DNA from 3 places in the Streptomyces sp. NPDC012825 genome. Region 1 is predicted to be linked to each of the others. Evidence: riboswitches for the same ligand, from Rfam matches in the RefSeq annotation. Region 1 holds a riboswitch; each other region holds the start of a gene.

Region 1 (6,038 bases):
ACTCCTGGAGGCCGTGGCCTCCCACGCGGACGGCGCCCCGGCGAAACAACTCGCCCGCGAGACGGGCCTTCCGCTGCCCACCACGTACCACCTGCTCCGCACCCTGACGCACGAGGGCTATCTGCTCCGCGAGAAGGGCGTGTTCGTCCTGGGGGACGCCGCCGTCAGGCTCGCCGCCGACGGAGCCGTGCAGAATCGTCGCATCAAGATCGAAAACTCTCTCGCCCGCTGGCGGGACGAGATCGGCGTCCCGGTCTACTTCGCCGTCTACCGGGAGGGGGAGGTCGAACTCGTCGCCGTGGCCGACACCCCCTCCGCTCCCGCGGTGGAGGAATGGGCGGATTTCCGCGAGACGGCGCACGCCCATGCGATCGGGCAGTGCCTGCTGAGTCAACTCGATCCGAAAACTCGTCAAGACCACCTTGACCGCCACCCGGTTGAATCCATCACTCCGTACACGGTGAGTAACCAGAGTGCGCTTTTGGAGCGTTTGGGTGGTTTGGGGAGAATGGAGCCCCTGGTGGAGCGTCAGGAATATGCGCTCGGCACGGTCTGCGCCGCAATCCCCATCACTGCGGGCTCCACGGCGGCCGCAATGGCCATTTCTCTCCCCCTCCACCAGCAAGAACGGTTGCTCCCAGCAGTCGTTCAACTACGCACAGAGATCGACAGGCTCTTCGGGGCGCTCGCGTTCTCTATCAGTATCTGAAAAATCACTCCTTGTGATCTGCTAGTGCTTACAGCACGATTGCGTCAAGAGGGCCACGGGGGATCATTCCTGGCCGTTTCGGTCACAGCTTTCAGCAGCTGTGTTTACACAACTGCTTCATCTACTGCGGGGTACATGATGCGAGAGTCGGTTCAGGCCGAGGTCCTGATGAGCTTCCTCGTCTCCGAGGAGCTCTCCTTCAAGATCCCGGTCGAACTGCGGTACGAGACCCGGGATCCCTACGCGGTGCGGATGACGTTCCATCTCCCCGGGGACGCACCGGTGACCTGGGCCTTCGGCCGTGAACTGCTGCTCGACGGGATCAACCGGCCGAGCGGGGACGGCGATGTGCACATCGCCCCGACGGAGCCCGAGCGGCTCTCGGACGTCTCCATCCGGCTCCAGGTCGGCGGTGACCGCGCCCTGTTCCGGGCCAGCGCGCCACCGCTCGTCGCCTTCCTCGACCGGACGGACAAGCTGGTTCCGCTCGGTCAGGAACGGGCCCTCGGTGACTTCGAGGACAACCTGGAGGCGGCGCTGGGCCGGATCCTGGCCGAGGAGAACGCCGGCCCGGCCTGAAATCGACGCACCGACACCGAGTTGTCCTGATCCGGTCCCTTCTGCGTAGCCGACCCCCCGAGCCGGCACGCCGACGAACCGGATGGAGCACTCCTTGGTTTTCGGTCACTTGGCGCGGCGGCGCCGTCCGCCCCGCCCCGACGAGGGCTTCCGGCCACCGGTCCCCGGGCGGCCGGTGCCCTCGGCGCGGTCGGCGGAGACCACGAGCGCCGCGAGCGCCGTGGTCACCGGGACGGACGCCACCAGACCGATCGAGCCGACCAGCGTCCGGACGATCTCCTCGGCCACCAGCTCGCTGTTGGCCACCGTCCCCATGCTGCTCTGCGCGATGGAGAAGAGCAGCAGCAGCGGCAGGGCGGCGCCCGCGTAGGCGAGCACCAGCGTGTTCACGACCGAGGCGATGTGGTCGCGGCCGATCCGGATCCCCGCCCGGTACAGGCCGCGCGGCCCCATGCCCGGATCGGCCTGGTGCAGCTCCCAGACGGCCGAGGTCTGGGTGACCGTCACGTCGTCGAGCACGCCGAGGGAACCGATGATCACACTGGCCAGCAGCAGACCGGACATGTCGATGTCCGGATAGAGTCCGTGGATCAGACCGGTGTTGTCGTCGGTGTTGCCGCTGAGCGAGGCCCAGCCGATGAAGAGCGAGCCGAGCAGCCCGATGAGCAGCAGCGAGATCAGCGTGCCGAGCACCGCGACCGAGGTGCGGGCCGACAGGCCGTGGCACATGTAGAGCGCGATCAGCATGATCGCGCTCGACCCGACCACTGCCACCACCAGCGGGTTCGACCCCTGCAGGATCGCGGGCAGGATGAAGAACATCAGCACCAGGAAGCTCACGGCGAGCGCGACCAGGGCCATGAGCCCCCGCATCCGCCCGACCGCCACGACCGCGAGGGCGAAGATGCCGGCGAGCACCGCCAACGGCACCTTCCGGTTCACGTCCGTCACCGAGTACTGGAGGTCATACGGGGCGTCGGGGGCGTACGCCACCACCACGCCCTGACCCTCCTCCAGTTGGCGCGGTGCGCCCGGCTGCACGATCTCGGTGAACTCGCGCCCCTTGTTCGGGCCGGTGGTGACCTCGACCGTCGCCTTCTTGCACTCTCCCTGCTGGGCCTCGACCGCCTCGCGTCCCTCCGGGGTGGAGGTGTCCCCGGTCGGCGGGACCTGGCCGGCGTTCACGGTCTTGCAGTCGACGTACTCGACGGAGACGACCTTGCCCTGCTCGGTCTGCCGGTCGAAGCCGACACCGGTGCGCTCGTGCGGCGGGGCGCCGCCGGGCCACAGGACCGCCAGCCCGACCAGGACGGCGGTGGCGAAGGGAACCAGGACGGCGGCGATGACCTTGCGCAGATGCCGGGACACGGGCGCGGCGGGCCCGTGGCTGTGGCTGTGCCCATGCCCGGATCCATGGCCGTGGGAGGGGCCCGGACCGTGGGAGTGGTCGTGCGGCTCGGGGGTCTGCTGGGGGGAAGTCACCGACCGATCATCGCAAGAACGGCGGGGGCCCACTGTTCAGCACGCCCGGGATGACGCTAGCGTGGTGGCACCTTTGCACACGCGGGAGCTCGGAGCACCGGGCTGAGAGGGCGCTGATCACCGTACGCGCGTACCGATGTACGTACGGGAGGAGGCTGCGCCGACCGCCGAACCTGTTACCGGGTAATGCCGGCGTAGGGAGATCGGTCTCATGACCATTCAGGACGCACGCACGCCTGCCTCCGACCAGAACGACCAGTCCGGCGGACGCACGCCGGGCTGGCACAAGGGATACGTCCAGGGCTCGCGCCCCGACCTGCGGGTTCCGGTCCGTCAGGTGCACCTCACCAACGGCAGGGACGTCACGCTGTACGACACGTCCGGCCCGTACACCGACCCCACCGTCGACACCGACGTGCGGCGGGGCCTGCCCCCGCTGCGCGAGAACTGGATCATCGCGCGCGGTGACACCGAGGAGTACGCGGGCCGCCCGGCCCGCCCCGAGGACGACGGCATCAAGCACACCTCGCCGCGCGGCGGCGGGCTCAAGAACCTCGACGCGGTCTTCCCCGGCCGCCCCCGCCTGCCGCGCCGGGGCCGCTCCGGCCAGGCGGTGACGCAGCTCGCGTACGCCCGCCGTGGCGAGATCACGCCGGAGATGGAGTACGTCGCGATCCGCGAGAACGTCTCACCCGAGGTCGTGCGGGAGGAGATCGCGGCGGGGCGGGCCGTGCTCCCGGCGAACGTCAACCACCCGGAGATCGAGCCGATGATCATCGGCAAGCGGTTCCTGGTGAAGGTCAACGCCAACATCGGCAACTCCGCCGTCACCTCCTCCATCGAGGAGGAGGTGGAGAAGATGACCTGGGCGACCAAGTGGGGCGCCGACACGGTCATGGACCTGTCCACCGGCCGCAACATCCACACCACCCGCGAGTGGGTGCTGCGCAACTCCCCCGTGCCGATCGGCACCGTGCCGCTCTACCAGGCCCTGGAGAAGGTCGACGGCAAGGCCGAGGAGCTGAGCTGGGAGATCTACAAGGACACGGTGATCGAGCAGGCCGAGCAGGGCGTCGACTACATGACGGTGCACGCCGGCGTACTTCTGCCGTACGTGCCGCTCACCGCGCGCCGCAAGACCGGCATCGTCTCGCGCGGCGGCTCGATCATGGCCGCCTGGTGCCTCGCGCACCACGAGGAGAACTTCCTCTACACGCACTTCGAGGAGCTCTGCGAGATCCTGGCGGCGTACGACGTCACGTACTCGCTCGGCGACGGCCTGCGGCCCGGTTCGATCGCGGACGCCAACGACGAGGCGCAGTTCGCCGAGTTGAGGACGCTCGGCGAGCTGAACACGATCGCCAAGCGTCACCACGTGCAGACGATGATCGAGGGCCCCGGGCACGTCCCGATGCACAAGATCAAGGAGAACATCGACCTCCAGCAGGAGATCTGCGAGGAGGCGCCGTTCTACACGCTCGGCCCGCTGACCACGGACGTGGCGCCCGCCTACGACCACATCACCTCCGGCATCGGCGCGGCGATGATCGCCTGGTGGGGCACGGCGATGCTCTGCTACGTGACGCCCAAGGAGCACCTGGGCCTGCCCAACCGCGACGACGTGAAGACCGGCGTCATCACGTACAAGATCGCGGCCCACGCGGCGGACCTCGCCAAGGGGCACCCGGGCGCGCAGGAGTGGGACGACGCGCTCTCGGACGCGCGCTTCGAGTTCCGCTGGGAGGACCAGTTCAACCTGGCGCTCGACCCGGACACCGCGCGCGAGTTCCACGACGAGACGCTGCCGGCGGAGCCCGCGAAGACCGCGCACTTCTGCTCGATGTGCGGTCCGAAGTTCTGCTCGATGAAGATCTCCCAGGACATCCGCCGTGAACACGGCGGTACGGCGCAGGAGATCGAGGCCGGCATGGCGGAGAAGTCGAAGGAGTTCGCCGCGAGCGGCAACCGCGTCTACCTGCCGCTGGCGGAGTAGCGGATCCGTCCGCTCACGGACCGGCCCGCGCCCCCCGGGGGAGGCGCGGGCCGGTCCGGCGCGTCAGGGGCCGGCCGGATCCGGCGGGACGGCGGCGAGGGCGTGGCGCAGGAAGGGGAGGATGCCGCGTTCGAGGAGGGCGTGGCGCCAGGCCTCGCGGGCGCGGGAGAGTTCGTCGTCCGGAGGGGCGGGCGGGCCGCCCGCGCTCACCTCGACGGGGCTGTTGCGCAGGGCCGTCACGAGGAGTCCGACGGCCGCGCAGAGCAGTCCGGCGGCGGCGAGCGAGCCGAACACGAGCCCGGCGGTGAGCAGGGTCGCGCCGAACGCCACGGTGGGGGCGAGGGCGTGCAGCACCGCGCCGACCAGCAGGAAGATGACGGAGGCGGCGCCCGCGAGGACCGGGACCATGACGGTGACGATCGCGACGACGCCCGCGCCGGGGCCGGGAAGGTCGTACGGGGCCGGAGCGCGGGCCCCGGCGGTCGCGCGGTCCCGCTCGCGGACCTTCACGAAGTGGTCGTACTCGCTCGCGGCCGCGGAGGTGACGAGCGCCGTCGCGTTCAGCGTCATCGAGCGCAGTTGCGCGACCGTGAGCCGGGTGCCGACCCCGGCGAGTTCCGGACGTGCGTGGGCGGTGCTCAGTGCGTCGTCGAGGACCCGCTCGTACTCGGCGCGGTCCTCGGTCAGCAGGTGCGGAGCCACGTTCATGTGCATCCCCCGATGCTCCGTAGGCCCGTGACGGCCGTGGGAAGACGACCGGGCGGGCGGAAACGGAGGAGAGCCTGCTACGGATGCACCCGATGGTATTGCGGCGAAGCGGCGGGCTGACAGAGAGTTTCCTGAAATCGTCCTCCCCGGATGCGCAGGGTGATAGGCCGGGCGTTCGGTCAGGCGTCCAGGGGGAGTTGGACGACCAGGAGCTTCCCGGCCATGGTCACTCCGCCGTCCATGGCGATCGCGAGCCCGTCGGCGTACACGTGCGGTCCGTCGACGACCGGGCCGCCGTCGTCCTCGCCGTCCTCGGCGCCGACCTGGCCGAGGAGGTACGGGATCGGGCTGTGGCCGTGCACGATCCGGCTGCCGCCGTAGGTGGAGAGCAGCTCCTGGACGGCCTGCGGCCCCCCGTCGTCACGGAACGCGAAGCGCTTGGTGAACTTCCGGAACACGTCCCAGACCTCGTCCGCGTCGTTCCGGTTGAGGATCTCGTGGACCGTGTCGTTGACGTCCTCGATGGTCTCGCCGTATTCGAGGTACGCGGTGGTGTCCGAGTGCACG
Region 2 (6,038 bases), on a different contig from region 1:
ACACCGTGCAGGACACAACGCGACGACACGCAGGAGCATGTGGTGATCGAAGAGACCCTCCTCGAGGCCGAGGAGAAGATGGAGAAGGCCGTCGTGGTCGCCAAGGAGGACTTCGCCGCGATCCGCACCGGCCGTGCGCACCCGGCGATGTTCAACAAGATCGTGGCGGACTACTACGGCGCCCTCACGCCCATCAACCAGCTCGCGTCCTTCTCGGTGCCCGAGCCGCGGATGGCCGTGGTGACCCCGTTCGACAAGAGCGCGCTGCGCAACATCGAGCAGGCGATCCGCGACTCCGACCTCGGCGTCAACCCGAGCAACGACGGCAACATCATCCGGGTGGTGTTCCCCGAGCTGACCGAGGAGCGCCGCCGCGAGTACATCAAGGTCGCCAAGGGCAAGGCCGAGGACTCGAAGATCTCGATCCGCTCGGTGCGCCGCAAGGCCAAGGAGACCATCGACAAGTTCGTCAAGGACGGCGAGGTCGGCGAGGACGAGGGCCGTCGCGCGGAGAAGGAGCTCGACGACACCACCGCGAAGTACGTCACGCAGGTGGACGAGCTGCTCAAGCACAAGGAAGCCGAGCTGCTCGAGGTCTGATGAACGACTCTCCCTGGGGTGCCCCGGCCGGTTTCGGCCTCGGGGGACCCCACCAGGGACCCGCCCCGGCGGGTCCCGCCCACGAGGGGCGTCCGGCGGCGCAGACTCGCCCCATGCCCATCGTGCCCGACGTTCCCGCCGACGGATTCCAGGACGGTCACGGCCGGGGGGCCGCTCACCCGAGCGGTCCCCTGTTCCGCGACGAGACCCCGCACGAGCACCCGCAGGAGCCCATGTCCAGCCCCACCCCGCCTCCGCCGCCCGCGCCGTCGGCGCCACGGCAGAAGAAGAGCGCGGGGCGGAACCTGGGCGCGGCCATAGGGGTCGGGGTCGGCCTCGGCGCCGTCATCATCGCCTCGCTGTACATCTGGGCACCGGCGTTCGTCGGGGTGATCGCGGTCGCCGTGGTGGTCGGGCTGTGGGAGCTGACCTCCAGGCTCCAGGAGCGCAAGGGAATCAAGGCGCCGCTGGTGCCGCTCGCGGTCGGCGGCGCGGCGATGGTCGTCGCCGGGTACGTGCGCGGTGCCGAGGGCGCCTGGGTCGCGATGGCCCTGACGGCGCTCGCGGTCCTGGTGTGGCGGATGACGGAGCCGCCCGAGGGCTACCTGAAGGACGTCACGGCGGGCGTGTTCGCGGCGTTCTACGTGCCGTTCCTGGCGACGTTCGTGGCGCTGCTGCTGACCGCGGACGACGGCCCGGAGCGGGTGCTGACCTTCCTGATCCTGACGGTGGTCAGCGACACCGGCGCGTACGCGGTCGGCTGGCGCTTCGGCAAGCGGAAGCTTGCCCCGAGGATCAGCCCCGGCAAGACCCGCGAGGGCCTGGTCGGCGCGGTGACGTTCGCGATGGCGGCGGGCGCGCTGTGCATGCAGTTCATGATCGACGACGGGGTCTGGTGGCAGGGCCTGGTCCTCGGTCTCGCGGTGGCGGCGAGCGCGACGCTCGGCGACCTCGGCGAGTCGATGATCAAGCGCGACCTGGGCATCAAGGACATGGGCACGCTGCTGCCCGGCCATGGCGGCATCATGGACCGGCTGGACTCGCTGCTGCCGACGGCACCGGTGGTGTGGTTGTTGCTGGCGTTGTTCGTCGGCACAGGCTGACCTGCGGTTCTTCGTACGAGGGACCCGTTGTCCACAGGACGGCGGGTCCCTCTTCGTATCTCTGCGACACTGGTAGCACCATGCCCAAGCCCGGAGAACTCACTTTCGTCGCCCCCCGCGGAGCCAAGAAGCCGCCGCGGCACCTCGCCGACCTCACGCCCGCCGAGCGGAAGGAGGCCGTCGCCGCGATCGGCGAGAAGCCCTTCCGCGCCAAGCAGCTGTCCACGCACTACTTCGCGCGGTACGCGCACGACCCCGCCGAGTGGACCGACATCCCGGCCGCCTCGCGGGAGAAGCTGGCCGGGGAGCTGCTGCCCGACCTCATGTCCGTGGTGCGGCACATCTCGTGCGACGACGACACCACCCGCAAGACCCTGTGGCGGCTGCACGACGGCACGCTCGTGGAGTCGGTGCTCATGCGCTACCCGGACCGGGTGACCATGTGCATCTCCTCGCAGGCCGGCTGCGGGATGAACTGCCCGTTCTGCGCGACCGGACAGGCCGGCCTCGACCGGAACCTGTCGACCGCCGAGATCGTGCACCAGATCGTGGACGGCATGCGGGCCCTGCGCGACGGCGAGGTCCCCGGCGGCCCGGCGCGGCTCTCGAACATCGTGTTCATGGGCATGGGCGAGCCGCTCGCCAACTACAAGCGGGTCGTCGGCGCCATCCGCCGCCTCACCGACCCCGAGCCGGACGGCCTGGGCCTGTCCCAGCGCGGCATCACCGTCTCCACCGTCGGGCTCGTGCCCGCGATGCTGCGCTTCGCCGACGAGGGCTTCAAGTGCCGGCTCGCGGTCTCCCTGCACGCCCCGGACGACGAGCTGCGCGACACCCTCGTGCCCGTCAACACGCGCTGGAAGGTGCGGGAGGTCCTCGACGCGGCCTGGGAGTACGCGGAGAAGTCCGGGCGCCGGATCTCCATCGAGTACGCCCTCATCCGGGACATCAACGACCAGGCCTGGCGCGGAGACCTGCTCGGCCGGCTGCTCAAGGGCAAGCGGGTGCACGTCAACCTGATCCCGCTGAACCCGACGCCGGGGTCGAAGTGGACCGCCTCCCGACCGGAGGACGAGAAGGCGTTCGTCGAGGCCATCGCCCGCCACGGCGTGCCGGTGACCGTGCGCGACACCCGGGGCCAGGAGATCGACGGTGCCTGTGGACAGCTCGCGGCCGCCGAGCGCTGACCTTGTACTCTGAGCTCGAACACATCTTCATAGTCATTCCGACAGGGGAGCGCCACAGCGCTGAGAGTGCGGTGCCGTCAGACCGCAGACCCTCTGAACCTCGCCCAGGTCATTCTGGGTAGGGAGTTCGGTCGTAACTCGAGCTGTTGCGCCCTGCCCGCGTCCGGTCCGCCGGACACGGGCAGGGCCGCGTCTCTTCCTGGTCCCACCCAGGAGGAAATTCAGTGAGCATCAGGAAGCAGGCCGCCGTCGCGGTCCTCGCGGCGCTCGGCGTCACCGCCCTCGCCGCCTGCGGCACCGACGACGCCCGCGACGCCGCCGGCAAGTCCGGCGCGCCCGCGCCGAAGACCGTGACCCTGGTCAGCCACGACTCGTTCAACGCCTCCAAGGAGGTCCTGGCCGAGTTCACGAAGCGGACCGGGTTCACCGTCAAGGTCCTCAAGGCCGGGGACGCCGGCGAGGCCGTCAACAAGGAGATCCTGACCAAGGGCTCCCCGCAGGGCGACGTCTTCTTCGGCGTCGACAACACCCTGCTCTCCCGCGCCCTCGACAACGGCATCTTCGTGCCGTACGGGGCGAAGGGCCTGGACCGGGTCCCGGCGGAGTACCGCCTCGACAAGGAGGACCGGGTCACCCCGATCGACTCCGGCGACATCTGCGTCAACTACGACAAGAAGTACTTCGCCGACAAGAAGCTGGCGCCGCCGGTGACCTTCGACGACCTGGCGAAGCCGGCGTACAAGGACCTGCTCGTCGTCGAGAACCCGGAGCGGTCCTCCCCGGGCCTCGGCTTCCTCCTCGGCACGGCCGCGAAGTACGGCGACGACGGCTGGCAGGACTACTGGAAGAAGCTCAAGGCCAACGGCGTGAAGACCGTCGACAGCTGGGAGCTCGCCTACAACCAGGAGTTCTCCGGCTCGGCCGGCGGCAAGCAGGCCAAGGGCGACCGGCCGCTGGTCGTGTCGTACGCCTCCAGCCCGCCGGTCGAGGTGCTGTACGGCGAGCCGCAGCCGAAGGTCGCGCCCACCGGCGTCTCCACCGGCACCTGTTTCCGGCAGACCGAGTTCGCGGGCCTGCTGAACGGGGCGAAGAACCCGGAGGGCGGCAAGGCGCTGATCGACTTCCTGATCTCGAAGGAGTTCCAGGAGGACATGCCGCTCCAGATGTTCGTCAACCCGGTGGCCAAGGACGCGGCCCTGCCCGAGCTGTTCACGAAGCACGGTGTGGTCGTGGAGAAGCCGGAGACGATGGAGCCCGGGAAGATCGCCGAGAAGCGCGACGCGTGGATCCAGCAGTGGTCCTCGATCGCCCGGTAGGCAGGCGTCCGGCGCCCGGCCGCCCGGTGGGGAGGAGGGACGCGCGCGGGAACGCGGCGCGGCTCGGGCTCATGGCCCTGCCCGTCGCGTTCTTCGCGGTGTTCTTCGCGTGGCCCGTCGTGTCCATCGTGGACCGCGGGCTGCGGCCCGACGGCGACTGGAGGTTCGGCCGGATCGGCGCGACGCTGAGCCGGCCGGACATCCTCGACGTGCTCGGCTTCACCGCCTGGCAGGCCCTCGCCTCCACCGGCCTCACCCTGCTCGTCGCGCTGCCCGGCGCGTACGTCTTCGCCCGCTTCGACTTCCCCGGCAAGAGCGTCCTGCGGGCCGTGGTCACGGTGCCGTTCGTGCTGCCCACCGTCCTGGTCGGCACGGCGTTCCTGGCCCTGGTCGGCCGGAACGGGCTCACCGACGAGCTGTGGGGGCTGCGGCTCGACACGAGCGTGTGGGCGATCCTGCTCGCCCACGTCTTCTTCAACTACGCGGTCGTCGTCCGGACCGTCGGCGGCCTCTGGTCGCAGCTCGACCCGCGCCAGGAGGAGGCCGCCCGGGTCCTCGGCGCCTCCCGCCTCACGGCCTGGCGGACGGTGACGCTGCCCGCGCTCGTCCCGGCCGTGTCGGCGGCGGCCCTGATGGTCTTCCTCTTCACCTTCACCTCCTTCGGCGTCGTGCAGATCCTCGGCGGGGACGCGTACACGACCTTGGAGGCGGAGATCTACCGGCAGACCGCCCGGCTGCTCGACCTGCCGACGGCGGCCGTGCTCACCCTCGTGCAGTTCGTCGCGGTCGGCGCGATCCTCGCCCTGCACGCGTGGACGGTACGGCGGCGGGAGACCGCGCTGCGGCTCGTACCGCCGGAGCTGACCGCCCGCCGGCCGCGCGGCGCCGGGCAGTGGGCGCTGCTCGGCGGCGTCCTCGTCTCGGTGGCGCTGCTCATCCTGCTGCCGCTCGGGGTGCTCGTGGAGCGGTCCTTCGCCGGTCCCGGGGGGTACGGGCTCGGCTACTACCGGGCGCTCGGCTCGCTCGACGAGAGCGGGACCTTCCTGGTGCCGCCCCTGGAGGCGATCGGGAACTCGCTGCGGTACGCGGTGGCCGCCACCGCCGTCGCGGTGGTGATCGGCGGGCTCGCGGCGGCCGCGCTCACCCGGCGGGCGGGGCGGCTCGTCCGGGGCTTCGACGCGCTGCTCATGCTGCCGCTGGGCGTCTCCGCCGTCACCGTCGGCTTCGGCTTCCTCATCACGCTGGACGAGCCGCCGTTCGACCTGCGGGCGAGCTGGATCCTCGTCCCCCTCGCGCAGGCCCTCGTCGGCGTCCCCTTCGTCGTCCGGACGATGCTGCCGGTCCTGCGCGCGGTGGACGAGCGGCTGCGGGAGGCGGCGGCCGTGCTCGGCGCCTCGCCTTGGCGGGCCTGGCGGGAGGTGGACCTGCCGCTGGTGCGGCGGGCGCTGCTGATCGCGGCCGGGTTCGCGTTCGCCGTCTCGCTCGGCGAGTTCGGCGCGACCGTGTTCATCGCCCGGCCCGACAGCCCGACGCTGCCGGTCGCGGTCGCCCGGCTGCTCGGCCGGCCCGGCGAACTCAACTACGGCCAGGCGATGGCCCTCTCGACGATTCTGATGGTGGTGTGCGCGGTGTCCCTGCTGCTGCTCGAACGGCTCCGCACCGACCGGACCTCCGGGGAGTTCTGATGCTGAGACTCGACGGGGCGACCGTGCGGTTCGGGGCGCGGGCCGTGCTCGACGCCGTGGACCTGGAGGTCGCCGACCACGAGACCGTGTGCGTGCTCGGCCCCAGCGGCAGCGGCAAGTCGACGCTGCTGCGGGCCGTCGCGGGCC
Region 3 (6,038 bases), on a different contig from region 1:
AGGTCGAGCCCCGGCGCGTACCGTCCGGGCTTGGTGGGGGTGGGCCAGCAGGGGCCGGCGCAGAAGTAGTCCACGCCCGGCTCGGCGGCGGCCGCGGCCACCTCGCCCTCGGCGTGGCAGGAACGCCCGACGAGGACCTCCTCGCCGAGGATCGCGCGGGCGGCGGGGACGGGCAGGTCGCCCTGGCCGAGGTGGAGGACGTCGGAGCCGACGGCGTGGGCGACGTCGGCCCGGTCGTTCACGGCGAGGAGCCGGCCGTGCCGGCGGGCGGCCTCGGCGAAGACGGCGAGGTGCTCCAGCTCCTCGGCGGCCTCCATGCCCTTGTCGCGGAGCTGGACGACGTCCACGCCGGAGGAGAGCACGGCGTCGAGGAAGGCGGGCAGGTCGCCCTGGCGCTTCCGGGCGTCGGTGCACAGGTAGAGCCGGGCGTCGGCGAGCCGCTCGCGAGGCGTGGGCATGGGTGGGTCCCCCCGTCGGTGTCGCGGGTGCCGTGGCGGCCGGTCACCGGGGACCGGCCGTCACGACACCCGCTGGTGGTGTCTTCGGCGCGCGCCGGACGACGTGCGTCGGGTGACGCGTGTCGGGCGGTGCGCGTCAAGCAGGGCGCGTCAGACGGCGAGCGCCTGGGCGCGGCGCTTCACCTCCGTGCCGCGGTTCTCGCCGAGCGCCTGCGCGGGCGTGCCCGGCAGGCTCTCGTCCGGAGTGAAGAGCCACTCCAGCATCTCCTCGTCGGTGAAGCCGTCGTCCCGCAGCAGGGTCAGGGTCCCGGTGAGGCCCTTGACGACCTTGTCGCCCTGGATGAAGGCGGCGGGCACCTGGAGTGCGTTGTTCTCTCCGCGGCGCACGGCGATGAGCTGGCCCTCCTTGACCAGCTGCCGCACGCGCGTCACCTCGACATCGAGCATCTCCGCGATGTCGGGCAGGTAGAGCCAGGCGGGGACGAGAGCATCGATCTTTGCGTCAATCTCGGTCACGTGACAAGCCTGCCATCCCGGACCGACAGCCGGTAGTCGGGCCTACCGGACTGCCGCCTTCAGGGGTACGGAGGGGTCGGCGGCGCGGACCGGGTCGACCGGGGTCGCGGCCTCGATCAGCTTCCGGCCCTGGGCCAGGTCGCGGGGGCGGCCGACGGCGAGGAGGGCCACCGGCGCCCCGGCGCGCAGCCAGAGCACCGACCAGGCCTCGTCCGCCGGGTCGCCGCGCCACAGCAGCTCGTCCGCGCCCGCGTGGTGCCCCGCGTACTGGACGAAGCGCCCGAACTGCTCGGACCAGAAGTACGGCACGGGGTCGTACGGGCCGGTGTCGGCGCCCGTGATCGCGGCGGCGACCGCGCGCGGGCCCTGGAGGGCGTTGTCCCAGTGGTGGACGAGGAGGCGCTCGCCGTAGCGGGTGGAGGGGAAGGAGGCGCAGTCCCCGACCGCGTACACGTCGGGCAGGGAGGTGCGCAGCCGGTCGTCGGCGGTGACGGCGCCGCCCGGGTCGAGGGCGATGCCGGACCCGGCGAGCCAGCCGGTGGCCGGGCGGGCGCCGATGCCGACGACGACGGCCTCGGCGGGCAGTTCGCGGCCGTCGGCGAGGCGGACCCGGCCGGGTTCGACGGTGTCCACGCGCGCGTGGGTGAGGAGTTCGGCGCCGTTCGCCCCGTACCAGTCGGCCATGGGGGCGGCGACCTCGGCGGGCAGGGTGCCGGCCAGCGGGAGGTCGGCGGCCTCCACGACGGTGACGGCGCAGCCGGCGCCGAGCGCGGCGGTGGTGAACTCGGCGCCGATCCAGCCGGCGCCGACGACCACGACGGTGTGGCGGCGCTCCAGGACGGGTCCGAGGCGCACGGCGTCGTCGAGGGTGCGCAGCAGGTGGACGCCGGGGACGCCCTCGGAGCCGGGCAGGGTGACCGGCTGTGCGCCGGTGGCGATCACCAGGACGTCGTACGGGACGGGTCCGGCCTCGGTGTCGACCTCGTGGTCGGCGGCGCGCAGCCCGGTGACGTCCACGCCGAGCCGGAGTTCGACGCCGAGGTCCTCGAAGTCGACCTCGAAGGCGGAGTCCTCGGCCTTCCCGAGGAGGACCGCCTTGGAGAGCGGGGGCCGGTCGTAGGGCTGGTGGGGTTCGGCCCCGACGAGGGTCACGGGGCCGGTGAAGCCCTGCTCGCGCAGGGCGACGGCGGTCTGGACGCCCGCCATTCCGGCGCCGACGACCACGACGCGCCGCTGGGTCTGCTTCTGCTCGCTCACGCGGCCACCTTACGTACCTGACGGGCCGTCAGGGAGAACGGGGAGTCCGGCCCCCTCGTGACGGGCGCGCGGCGGAAGCTAGTCTGGCGGGCGTAAAGCACTCGCGGGAGCCCGGACGCACCGGGCTGAGAGGGAGGCTGACCGGCCTCCGACCGTACGAACCTGATCCGGGTCATGCCGGCGAAGGGAGGGGCTGGACGCCCATGCGTTCTTCCGACGCACAGAGATCTTCCGATGTCCGGAAGGCCTTCGACGTCCTCGTGGTCGGGGGCGGGATCATCGGCCTGGTCACGGCCTGGCGGGCCGCGCTGCGCGGGCTGCGCACCGCCGTCGTCGATCCCGAACCGGGCGGCGGGGCCGCGCGGGTCGCGGCCGGGATGCTCGCCGCCGTGACCGAGCTGCACTACGGCGAGGAGACCCTGCTCGGGCTCAACCTCGCCTCCGCCGCCCGCTATCCGGCCTTCGTCGCCGAGCTGGAGGAGGCGACCGGGCTCGACGTCGGCTACCGCGCCTGCGGCACCCTCGCCGTCGCCCTCGACGCCGACGACCGGGCCCACCTGCGCGAGCTGCACGCCCTGCAGACCCGCTGCGGGCTCGCCTCCGAGTGGCTGAGCGGCCGCGAGTGCCGCCGTCTGGAGCCGATGCTGGCACCGGGCGTGCGCGGCGGCCTCCGGGTCGACGGCGACCACCAGGTGGACCCGCGCCGGCTCGCCGCCGCGCTCGTCACCGCCTGCGAGCGGGCCGGGGTGGTCTTCCACCGGACACGCGCGGAGCGGCTCACGGTGACGGGCGACCGGGCGCGCGGCGCGGTCCTCGCCGGGGGCGAGGAGCTGACGGCGGGGCAGACCGTCCTCGCGGCGGGCAGCCTGAGCGGACGGCTCGCGGGGGTGCCCGACGAGGTGCTCCCGCCGGTGCGCCCGGTGAAGGGCCAGGTCCTGCGCCTGCGGGTGCCGCCCGCGTACGCCCCCTTCCTCTCCCGGACCGTCCGGGCCGTCGTGCGCGGCAGCCACGTCTACCTGGTGCCCCGCGAGAACGGCGAGCTGGTCGTCGGCGCCACCAGCGAGGAGCTCGGCTGGGACACCACGGTGACGGCGGGCGGGGTGTACGAGCTGCTGCGCGACGCCCACGAGCTGGTGCCCGGGATCACCGAGCTGCCGCTCACCGAGACCCTGGCCGGGCTGCGCCCCGGTTCGCCGGACAACGCCCCCCTGCTCGGCCCCACCGCCCTGCCCGGCCTGCTGCTCGCCACCGGCCACTACCGCAACGGGGTGCTGCTCACCCCCGTCACCGGCGACGCCCTGGCCGAGGCGCTCACCACGGGCGCCCTGCCCGAGGAGGCGCGCCCCTTCACCCCCCGCCGTTTCTCCCCCGCCCCTCCCGTACGTCAGGAGCAGCCCGCATGAGCGTGAACCCGTCCGCGAACGACGCGCCCGCGACCGTGTCCGTGTCCGTGTCCGTCAACGGGGAGGCGCGCGTCCTCTCCGGTCCCGTCTCCCTCGACGCCCTCGTCGCGACCCTGACCGCCGCCCCCTCCGGGGTGGCCGCCGCCGTCAACGAGACGGTGGTCCCGCGCGGCGAGTGGGCGGCGACGCTCCTCGGCGACGGGGACCGGGTGGAGGTCCTCACCGCGGTGCAGGGGGGCTGAGCGCGATGTCCGACGACGTGTTCGTCCTGGGCGGTGCGGAGTTCTCCTCCCGCCTGATCATGGGGACCGGCGGGGCGCCCAGCCTCGACGCCCTGGAGCGCTCCCTGGTCGCCAGCGGCACGGAGCTGACCACGGTCGCCATGCGGCGTCTCGACCCGACCGTCCAGGGGTCGGTCCTCTCCGTCCTGGACCGGCTCGGCATCCGGGTCCTGCCCAACACGGCGGGCTGCTTCACGGCCGGCGAGGCGGTCCTGACCGCCCGGCTCGCCCGGGAGGCGCTCGGCACCGACTGGATCAAGCTGGAGGTCGTCGCCGACGAGCGGACCCTGCTGCCGGACGGGGAGGAGCTCCTGAACGCGGCGGAGACCCTGGTCGACGACGGCTTCACCGTCCTGCCGTACACCAACGACGACCCGGTCCTCGCCCGGAAGCTGGAGGACGCGGGGTGCGCGGCGATCATGCCGCTCGGCTCCCCCATCGGCTCCGGGCTCGGCATCCGCAACCCGCACAACTTCCAGCTCATCGCGGAGCGTGCGGGAGTGCCGGTGATCCTGGACGCGGGAGCCGGCACGGCGTCGGACGCGGCGCTCGCGATGGAGCTGGGGTGCGCGGCGGTGATGCTGGCGTCGGCCGTCACCCGGGCGCAGGAACCGGTCCTGATGGCCTCGGCGATGCGGCACGCGGTCGAGGCGGGCCGGCTCGCCCACCGGGCCGGCCGGATCCCGCGCCGCCACTTCGCGGAGGCGTCCTCGCCGGTGGAGGGCCGGGCCCGCCTGGACCCGGAGCGCCCCGCCTTCTGAGGCCGGGGCCGTCCGGCGCGCCCGTCACGGGTGTGCCGCGGTACGGGACGGGCGCGCCGGACGCGTGTGCGCGGCTCGTAGACTCGTCGCCGTGGACACGACCCTTCAGGACCCCCTCGTCGGGCGGCTGCTCGACGGCCGCTACCGCGTCGACGCGCGCATCGCCGTCGGCGGGATGGCCACGGTCTACCGGGCCGTCGACACCCGCCTCGACCGCGTCCTCGCGCTCAAGGTGATGCACCCGCAGCTGGCGGCCGACGCCGCCTTCGTCGAGCGGTTCATCCGCGAGGCGAAGTCGGTCGCCCGGCTCGCGCACCCCAACGTCGTCGGCGTCTTCGACCAGGGCGCCGAGGGGCCGTACGTCTACCTGGCGATGGAGTACGTGCCCGGCTGCACCCTCCGCGACGTGCTGCGCGAGCGGGGCGCCCTGGCGCCCCGGGCCGCGCTCGACATCCTGGAGCCGGTGCTCGCCGCGCTCGGCGCCGCGCACCGGGCCGGGTTCGTGCACCGGGACATGAAGCCGGAGAACGTCCTGATAGGGGACGACGGCCGGGTGAAGGTCGCGGACTTCGGGCTCGTACGGGCGGTGGGCTCGGCGACCGCCACCACCGGCTCGGTCCTCGGCACGGTCTCGTACCTGGCGCCGGAGCAGATCGAGCACGGCACCGCCGACACCCGCGCCGACGTGTACGCCTGCGGCGTCGTCCTGTACGAGATGCTGACCGGCGCCAAGCCGCACGCGGGCGACACGCCCGCCCAGGTGCTCTACCGGCACCTGAACACGGACGTGCCCGCGCCCTCGGCCGCCGTGCCGGGGCTGGCCCCGGAGCTCGACGGCCTGGTCGCGGCCGCCGCGGCCCGCGCCCCCGAGGCGCGTCCGCACGACGCCGCCGCCCTGCTCGGCCTGGTCCTGGCGGCCCGCGCCGCGCTCTCCGAGGAGCAGCTGGACGCGGCGCCGCCGCAGGCGCGGTCCGGCGCCCGGGACACCGCCGAGGACCGGACGAGCGTGATCGCCCGTGCCGTGCCGGCCGAGGAACGCACCAGTGTGATCGACCTCCCGCCGTCGGCGGAGGCCGGCGCCGGGGAGGTGCGGCACACCGGCCGGATGCCGGCGCCCGAGCCGCCCGCGGCCCCCGCCGCCCGCCGGCCGGCCCCGCGCGGCCCGCTGCTCGTGGTCGCCGCCGTCCTGCTCGTCCTCGGTCTGGGCGGCGGGGTCTGGTACATCAACTCCGGCCAGTTCACCCGCGTCCCGGCCGTCCTCGGCCAGAGCGAGGCCGCCGCCACGCAGCGGATCACCGACGCCGGCCTGGACGTCGGCACGACGAGGCGCGCCTTCAGCGACGTGTACGAGCGCGGCACCGT

The links. Region 1 has a riboswitch for thiamine pyrophosphate ahead of thiC (phosphomethylpyrimidine synthase ThiC). Riboswitches for the same ligand answer to the same signal wherever they lie in the genome.
Region 2: another riboswitch for thiamine pyrophosphate. It lies ahead of ACFY7E_RS29260 (thiamine ABC transporter substrate binding subunit); the one in region 1 lies ahead of thiC (phosphomethylpyrimidine synthase ThiC).
Region 3: another riboswitch for thiamine pyrophosphate. It lies ahead of thiO (glycine oxidase ThiO); the one in region 1 lies ahead of thiC (phosphomethylpyrimidine synthase ThiC).

Annotation. Positions count from the first base shown of each region.
Region 1 covers NZ_JBIBBZ010000003.1:171,379-177,416, reverse strand. Annotated here, with positions in the region: gene ACFY7E_RS09385 (IclR family transcriptional regulator) at 1-709, shown strand, start outside; gene ACFY7E_RS09380 (SsgA family sporulation/cell division regulator) at 848-1,288, shown strand; gene ACFY7E_RS09375 (YibE/F family protein) at 1,394-2,770, opposite strand; TPP riboswitch at 2,842-2,988, shown strand; gene thiC (phosphomethylpyrimidine synthase ThiC) at 2,982-4,763, shown strand; gene ACFY7E_RS09365 (hypothetical protein) at 4,827-5,477, opposite strand; gene ACFY7E_RS09360 (metallophosphoesterase) at 5,651-6,038, opposite strand, start outside.
Region 2 covers NZ_JBIBBZ010000022.1:3,854-9,891, reverse strand. Annotated here, with positions in the region: gene frr (ribosome recycling factor) at 43-600, shown strand; gene ACFY7E_RS29270 (phosphatidate cytidylyltransferase) at 600-1,703, shown strand; gene rlmN (23S rRNA (adenine(2503)-C(2))-methyltransferase RlmN) at 1,784-2,890, shown strand; TPP riboswitch at 2,924-3,033, shown strand; gene ACFY7E_RS29260 (thiamine ABC transporter substrate binding subunit) at 3,115-4,206, shown strand; gene ACFY7E_RS29255 (ABC transporter permease) at 4,278-5,891, shown strand; gene ACFY7E_RS29250 (ABC transporter ATP-binding protein) at 5,891-6,038, shown strand, end outside.
Region 3 covers NZ_JBIBBZ010000006.1:323,704-329,741, forward strand. Annotated here, with positions in the region: gene thiE (thiamine phosphate synthase) at 1-458, opposite strand, end outside; gene ACFY7E_RS17010 (Rv2175c family DNA-binding protein) at 609-974, opposite strand; gene ACFY7E_RS17015 (NAD(P)/FAD-dependent oxidoreductase) at 1,017-2,180, opposite strand; TPP riboswitch at 2,325-2,437, shown strand; gene thiO (glycine oxidase ThiO) at 2,435-3,634, shown strand; gene thiS (sulfur carrier protein ThiS) at 3,631-3,876, shown strand; gene ACFY7E_RS17030 (thiazole synthase) at 3,882-4,676, shown strand; gene pknB (Stk1 family PASTA domain-containing Ser/Thr kinase) at 4,768-6,038, shown strand, end outside.